DNA from 2 places in the Photobacterium sp. AWH4_225 genome. Region 2 is predicted to be linked to the other one. Evidence: riboswitches for the same ligand, from Rfam matches in the RefSeq annotation. Region 2 holds a riboswitch; the other holds the start of a gene.
The links. A riboswitch is a leader RNA that binds a small molecule or an ion and turns the genes downstream of it on or off. The one in region 2 is predicted to bind lysine.
Positions count from the first base shown of each region.

Region 1: it holds a riboswitch for lysine, as region 2 does, so the genes downstream of both, lysC (lysine-sensitive aspartokinase 3) here and ACXAD4_RS22370 (Na+/H+ antiporter NhaC family protein) in region 2, are expected to answer to the same signal.

Region 1 is NZ_JBSWTF010000001.1:270,958-274,857, reverse strand. It holds gene ACXAD4_RS01430 (PglL family O-oligosaccharyltransferase) at 1-728, shown strand, start outside; gene ACXAD4_RS01425 (pyridoxal-phosphate-dependent aminotransferase family protein) at 797-1,915, opposite strand; lysine riboswitch at 2,171-2,358, shown strand; gene lysC (lysine-sensitive aspartokinase 3) at 2,467-3,849, shown strand.
Region 2 is NZ_JBSWTF010000004.1:1,135,489-1,139,388, forward strand. It holds gene ACXAD4_RS22365 (saccharopine dehydrogenase) at 1-930, opposite strand, end outside; gene ACXAD4_RS22370 (Na+/H+ antiporter NhaC family protein) at 976-2,469, opposite strand; lysine riboswitch at 2,593-2,770, opposite strand; gene cspE (transcription antiterminator/RNA stability regulator CspE) at 3,199-3,408, opposite strand; gene ACXAD4_RS22380 (NupC/NupG family nucleoside CNT transporter) at 3,721-3,900, opposite strand, start outside.

The DNA of each region.
Region 1 (3,900 bases), on a different contig from region 2:
TTACCCATCCGCATAACGAGCTGGTATTCTGGGCCGCAGAAGGGGGGATCATTCCTCTACTTGCGCTGTTCGCAGCCGCGGCAGCAGTATTTCTCAAAATAAAGAAAGCCCGGGAAGGGACCCAGCTGGCTCTGATCGGCCTATTTTTCCCGATCGTCTTGCATTCCCAACTGGAGTACCCGTTCTACCATTCTCTGGTTCACTGGGTGATTTTCATCTTGCTGATTTATTGGGTCGATAACCTAACGGCCAAATACTACAAAAAACGAATGGACTACATCCTGTCAATACGAGCCTTGGTATTGAGCGTCCCGCTCATCACTACCGGATTTATGGTGACGACTCTATATTCGGGTGCGCAGCTGACCAAATACGAAACCAGCCATCCGGCCAATGTCGATTACCTAATGCGGGTCAACAACCCATGGGCGTGGCAAAATCGTTTTGAATGGGATTTACATCTGACCCAATTGCAGCTGGGGATCGCCAGTAACAACCCAACCTTGATCCAGGAATACATCAACTGGGCGCAGCAAAAAGCCAAACACTGGCCCCGTCCTGATCTGTACCAAAACCTGATCAGTGCCCACGGCCAGCTTGGACAGCTGGAACAGGCCGTACAAATTCTTGATGAGGCTCGTTACCTCTACCCAGAACACAAATTCGCTTCGCCAAGTACGACTGAGGTACAGACAATAGAAAGTGAAGCTGATAAATCAGCTCCTTAAAGACAAAAATGGCTACCTTGAGGTAGCCATTTTTTTACTATCGATAATGTTGGTATCGAAGCGCAGATTTATTTCAGCGTCGTTTGCAGTGCACGCAAACACAATGCGACGTTTTCACTGCGGGCAGCATAACCCATCAAGCCGATACGCCAGGCTTTACCTGCCAGAGCACCAAGGCCAGCACCAATTTCCAAGTTATAACGCTCAAGTAGGGTTTTTCTGACTTCGGCATCATCAATACCGTCAGGAATGTAAACTGCGTTCAGCTGAGGCAAGCGATGAGCCTCATCCACCACAAACTCAATGCCTAACTGCTCCAGACCTTCACGAAGTTCCAGGTGGGCGTCTTTGTGGCGCTGCCAGGCATTTTCCAACCCTTCGTTATGCAGCAAAACCAAGGCTTCATGCAGAGCATAAAGACTGTTGACCGGCGCAGTATGATGATAGCTGCGCTTGCCTTCACCGCTCCAGTATCCCAACACGAGGCTCTGATCGAGGAACCAACTCTGCACCGGTGCTTGGCGGCTTTGGATTTTAGCCACTGCTTTTTCAGAGAACGTCAGTGGCGATAGACCCGGTACACACGACAGGCATTTCTGGCTGCCGGAATAGACCGCGTCCAGCTGCCACTCATCCACCAACAAAGGAACGCCACCTAGCGAGGTCACAGCATCCACAATCGTCAGGCAGTCATGCTCACGGGCCAGTTTGGCAATCGCCTCGGCATCACTGAGCGCACCAGTTGAAGTTTCGGCATGGACAAAGGCCACGATTTTTGCGTCCGGATTGCTGTCCAGAGCCTGGGCGACCAAATCGGGATCAACTGGCTCCCCCCAGTTGTTATCGACCATCACGGCAACGCCGCCGCAACGCTCGACATTTTCACGCATCCGGTCGCCAAATACGCCATTGCGGCAGACAATCACCTTATCGCCGGGTTCAACCAAGTTGACGAAACAGGCTTCCATACCTGCACTGCCCGGGGCAGAGACCGCAATGGTAAAGGTATTTTGAGTCTGGAAGGCGTATTGCAGCAGCTGTTTAAGCTCATCCATCATACCGATGAATAGCGGATCCAAGTGCCCAATGGTCGGGCGGCTCAGGGCCTGAAGCACCTGTGGGTAGATATCTGAAGGGCCCGGGCCCATAAGGGTGCGCTGTGGTGGGTAGAAGCTACCAATCGTCATTATTGTTTTCCTCCCTGGCGGTAAGCGTGACAGTCAATCGTTATTGTAAGGTACTGATTGACTATATCAGCAATGAGCTAATTATGCTTATACCAAATCATGACCACCTTCTGGCACATAGATTCCATCAACATTTGTGACAATTTTTTGCAAAATTTATGCATATTTTATTTCTATGTAATTGACAACACACCTGCAAATCCGGTTCAATGTAGATCGTTTTTTGTTCATCCTGAGGAAAGGTTTTTCTCAGGGGCAGACAGAAGAGGAGCGTTACCCAGGTATCTAGGATTGCGGGGCCCCACCCCGAGGCAGTCTGGAGAGGGGGAGTAACGCCGAGATACGACATGACAGGGGGCATGGCGTATCGGCTACGAAGGTTGAATCCTTCTGGCTGTCATCTATTCACTATGGTAATGAATAGGTGGGGAGCTTCTGGTTGTTGTACCGGTTTACAATCTTACCTTTTTGCTCTCCTGACTTTTGTCGGGACTACCATCCCGAGCCCCCTGTTAATTGCGTTTATACTCTTTATTACTGGGAGACTCGTTGTGAGCTTTGTCGAAAATAACTTTACTGTTCCTCCACCGATAACCGTAGCGAAATTTGGCGGTACTAGCGTAGCCGATCATGCCGCCATGAGCCGAAGTGCCACGATCATCAAGGACAACCCTGCTGCTAAAGTAGTTTTGATCAGTGCCTGTTCCGGCGTTACCAACCTGTTAGTTGAACTTGCAAACGGAATTGCCGATAACGAGCAGCGCTCCCAACGGCTACATAAATTGACCTCTATTCACCAGAACATTATCGACAACCTGGCTCAGCCAGACGCTGTCGCTGGCCACATAGAACAACTTATCAATAACGTGGCAAGCCTAGCCGAGCAGGCCGCCGAAGCACCATCGACTAAGCTGACTGATCAGCTGGTTGCCCATGGTGAACTGTTGTCGACGCACTTATTTACCCAAATTCTCAACGAAATGGGGGCTACTGCCCAACGTTTCGATATTCGCTCTGTCATGCGTACCGACAGTCAATTCGGCAAAGCCATTCCGGAAATCGACGCCATCCGCCAACTCGCCGATGACCAGCTCCAGCCTTTGCTGGAAAGCGGTACAATTGTCGTATCCCAAGGCTTTATTGGCTCAGATAACAACGGTGAAACCACGACCCTAGGCCGTGGTGGCAGTGATTACAGCGCCGCTCTCGTTGCTGAGGCCATCAGTGCCGGAACCCTTGAGATCTGGACTGACGTACCAGGCATGTACACTACCGACCCGCGTATCACCGCCAATGCCAAGCCAATCAGTGAGATCAGCTTCAGTGAAGCTTCTGAAATGGCCAACTTCGGCGCCAAGATCCTGCACCCATCGACCTTACTGCCAGCGGTTCGTCAGCAGATCCCTGTCTTCATTGGCTCATCCAAAGCGCCTGAACAAGGCGGTACTTGGATCCGTCAGAAAGTCAGTGAACCACCGAAGTTCCGTGCTTTAGCGCTACGCTGCAACCAGACTATGGTTACCTTGACCAGTCTGAACATGTTCCACGCCTACGGTTTCCTATCAGAAGTATTCCGTATTCTGGCCGAGCATAAGATTTCGGTTGATTTGATCACTACCTCAGAGGTCAGTGTGTCATTGACCCTAGATCAAACCGATACCGGTGGTGGTGCCCCAAGCCTGCCTGCTGCGGCAATGGAGCAACTTAGCAAGTTGTGTAGCGTGGAGGTCGAGCAAGACCTTTGCTTAGTCGCACTAATCGGTAACGAACTCGGTGATGCCCCTGGCGCAGCAACCCAGGTATTTAGTCGTTTGGATGACTACAGTCCACGCATGATCTGCTTCGGTGCCAGCACTCACAACCTGTGCTTCCTGGTGAAAACAGAAGAGTCACGCGAAGTGATCAAGGTTCTGCACCAAGGCCTGTTTGAGTAAGGCTAAACGGATAAGATTCTGAATAGTAGAAAAGAAAAAGGCGCTCAATGA
Region 2 (3,900 bases):
CAGTACTGTTGGTAGGTGGTCGACCGCCTGAACATATAGCCCGCTAACATCCGATTCGATAATTGGCTTCGCCAACTTGGTGCTCTGGTTGTAGATGCGGATTGGGTTATCCGGGTTATTCGGATCGCAGCTGACATCGCTGACCATGCTCAGGCGAGGGTTCTCACCCAGGCTTTCCTTGGTAATGAACGGAGGCGTGCCCTCGGCAAGGTAAGCACAGTTAACCAAGATGTCGTAGTCATTGATTGCAGTGAATGGGCCACCGGCTTTGGTTTCTTCGATATCCCAGCCGTCAGCATCGATACCCAGCTCGGCAAATAGATCCAATGCGCCACGGCCACAGCGGCCAAACTGACCGATAACCAATACCTTAGGCTTCTCTGACAGTGTTGCAACCTGCTCGCGCAGTACTGCTAGGTAATGGTCGCGATCCGGGTAGCTGCCCACTGCGCCGAACACATCTTTACAGTGTAAATGGTGGATATAACCCGACAGGCCAATCGCTGCACCAACATAGCCCGCCCAGTATCCGAAGGCACAAACACGCTTGCCCATTTCGTCTTGCAGGAACTCTAGGTCAAGAATTTGGCCGCCACCGGCATTGAAGCGGGATAAGATCTGCACAGCTTCATCCTGCCCCTTGAACGCATGGGCAAAGTAAATGTGCTGGTGCTTGAGCGGGAAGTCATCTTCAGCCAGCTCTTTCAAACCCAAGATATAAGCGTGCTCTGGAGCTTCAGTCCAGCTATGGCCCGCCGCTAGCTCACAGCCCACATCGACATAAGCTTGGTCAGGGAAAATACGGGTATCGCTACGCTCGACAATCACCTGGGCGCCCGCATCAATCAGGGCTTTGGCTCCGGTAGGTGTCAATGCCGTGCGGTGCTCACCCACTTTTACTTCATCTCTTAGCCAAAATAGTGTGTTCATTTTCAATCCTTTTTTTAAACGGTAGCTCGAAATAGCAATCGCTATTTAAGCGGTAACTGGGGTGGCTGCGGCCTGACGGCGCACCATCAAAACAATCAGTGCAACTTGCAATACGGCGGCCAGTACGATGGTGTACGGGCTACGGGTGATTTCGGCAACCATGAAGCCGATGCTGGCGGTTACGCCTGTCAAAATAGCGTATGGGAACTGGGTGCGGACGTGGGAAACATGATCACATCCAGTCGACATCGAGCTAAGAATTGTCGTGTCGGAAATCGGTGATGAATGATCCCCCAGCATACCGCCACTTAGCGCTGCACCAATACAAATTAGTGGGTCGGCGCCCAGCGCACTGGCAACCGGCACTGCAATCGGGATCAGGATGGCGAAAGTGCCCCACGACGAACCTGTCGCTACCGAGATAAAGCTGCCGATAATGAAAATCAATGCAGGCAGCATAAACACCGGCAAGCGATCATTCATCACCTGGCTAATATAGTCCCCTGTACCCAGAGACTTACAGATATCACCCAAGGTCCATGCCAATAGCAAGATAACCAAAATTAGCATGATCCGCTGCATTCCCGACACAAAAGTGTTGAAGGCTGTCGAGGCGGTCATAGTTTTGGTGTAAGCGTAGTAGGCAATCGCCGTTATCGAGGCAATCAGATAGCTGGTGCCAAGCGATGCTCGGATCACCGGGCCATTGATGGTGCCATGCAGATGGTAGTTATAAGTGAACAGCGCGATCAGCGAGCCGAACAGTACCGCCAGGGGCAATACAATCAGCGAGATACGGCCTGATTTCACCTGCTGGTCATCCACAGGCAGTACGCTCTCCTCAGCCTGCTGGCGAGCTTGCCGCTCGGCTTCGGCCATTGGCCCCCAGTCTTTTTTCAGCACCGCGTAGACAGGCACACTGAACAGTGCCAGCAAGGCATAGAGCTGGTAAGGGATCACCTGCAGGAAAGTCGCAAAGCCATCAACGGGCTGGCCCATGTTATCGAATGCGTTCTCAATCAGGCCCTGCGAGTAGACACCCCAGCTGATAATCGGGATCAGCACGCAAATCGGCGACGAGGTCGAGTCAATGATAAAGGCCAGCTTCTCCTTGCTCAGCTTGAGCTTGTTGTAAATTGGCGAGAACATCGGGCCAAGAATAAGCGAGTTGCCCGAGTCGGTAAAAAACACCCCGATCCCGGTTGCCCAGGTGGCGAGCTGGGCTTTCAATGGTGATGACACATAGCGGGTCGCCATGGTCGAAAACGCTGCCATACCACCGCTTTGCTCGACCAGGTAGATAAAGCCGGAAATAATGGTAATAACAATAATGATCTGTGCGTTGCTGCCCGATGCAAGCTGTGTGAACGGCCCATCAGACAAGAACATCAACGCAGTATCGACAGGATGACCCTTGGTTAAGATCAGCATGCCGCTGATCACTGCAACGCCCAGAGCCAAAACAACATGCCGAGTGGTAAAGGCGAGTATCAGCGCCAGCACCGCGGGTACGATGGACAATAATCCGTAATCAGCCATTCGTAGACTTCTCCTAAAAAACAACATCAAGGTATTTGAGTATTTAGAGGAGGGGCGTAAGGAGCACGCGAGCGACAAAGGCTGTACGAAATCGGTAGGCGAACTTACCTGTTCGAAAACAAAAATTGCTGTAGCTCTCCATCCGGGCAGGGCCCGAGATGACAGTGCTGCTCCTATTAAGAACAACCCCAGCAGCTTGGCTGACGACCAAAACCACTTCGGCATTGACTCCTTTCGTTTAGCTTCATCGGCTGTCGACCTTCACTAAACTACTCTTAGGTAATGCGCCTCTACGTTGCAGGCAGTGAATAACCACCCGCTTTGTATTGAATAAAACATAAAAACGCATAATCCAAATCAACTTGACGCCACATTGTGATCAATATCACATTATATATTTTATTAAACACTCAATTAACAAAACATTGCACTACTGGCTACCATGCTTGCAGCAACAACAACCACAAAGGCTATTTTTTGCTGTTAATGGTGGATTTCATATCAGTATTTATCTGGAGTAGTCTTAGCTTTGTCGGGGTTGACCGGAGAGGGCCTGAGAAAGACACAAGGTACCGGTGCTAAAATGGAGGCTCAACCTGCATATTTACCCAGCGGTACCTAAATAAAAAAGTGGTTAAAGGTATGTTGAGGGAGGAGTTGGGGTTCAGATATTGCAGATACAAAAAATGCCGGCCTAGGCCAGCATTTTCTTCTCTAAAGTTCGGAAACTTATAGAGTAACTACGTTCGCAGCTTGAGGACCTTTCTGGCCTTGCTCGATGTCGAAAGAAACTTTCTGACCTTCAGAAAGAGTCTTGAAACCTTCAGAAGCGATAGCGCGGAAGTGTACGAATACGTCAGCACCGCCGTTCTCTTGAGTGATGAAACCGAAACCTTTTTCTTCGTTAAACCACTTAACGATACCAGTAGACTTAGACATGTGATGTCCCTTATGTAAATTCATTTAAACCGCAAGCCAATAGCTACGGTCAGTTAAAATTGAATTATTAATGTGACGATAAATATAAGGGAAACAGTTAGATACAGTACGAAAACGTAATGATATCAGATGGTTTAACTTGTACTTGATGTTGCATTAAATAACTCTTCTCAAATTGAGCCTGCGTATCATAACAACAGAGTGAAAAATATGCAGCGAATTTTTGACAATTTTTCGTATTATTTTTTGAGGGGTTAACTATTCATTCAGTAATCCAGGCCTATCACCACAATGCTACCCCCTCATCAATGGCTAAAAAGAGAAAAAGAAACCTGCTATCGTCGCACTCATCAGATTGGACAGAGTCGCGGCAAAGATGGCAGGCATGCAGAGAGTAGAAATCTCATGACGCCGCTTCGGTGCCATAGTCCCTAACCCGCCTAGCAACATGGCAGCCGCTGCAAAGTTTGCGAAGCCACACAAGGCAAAAGT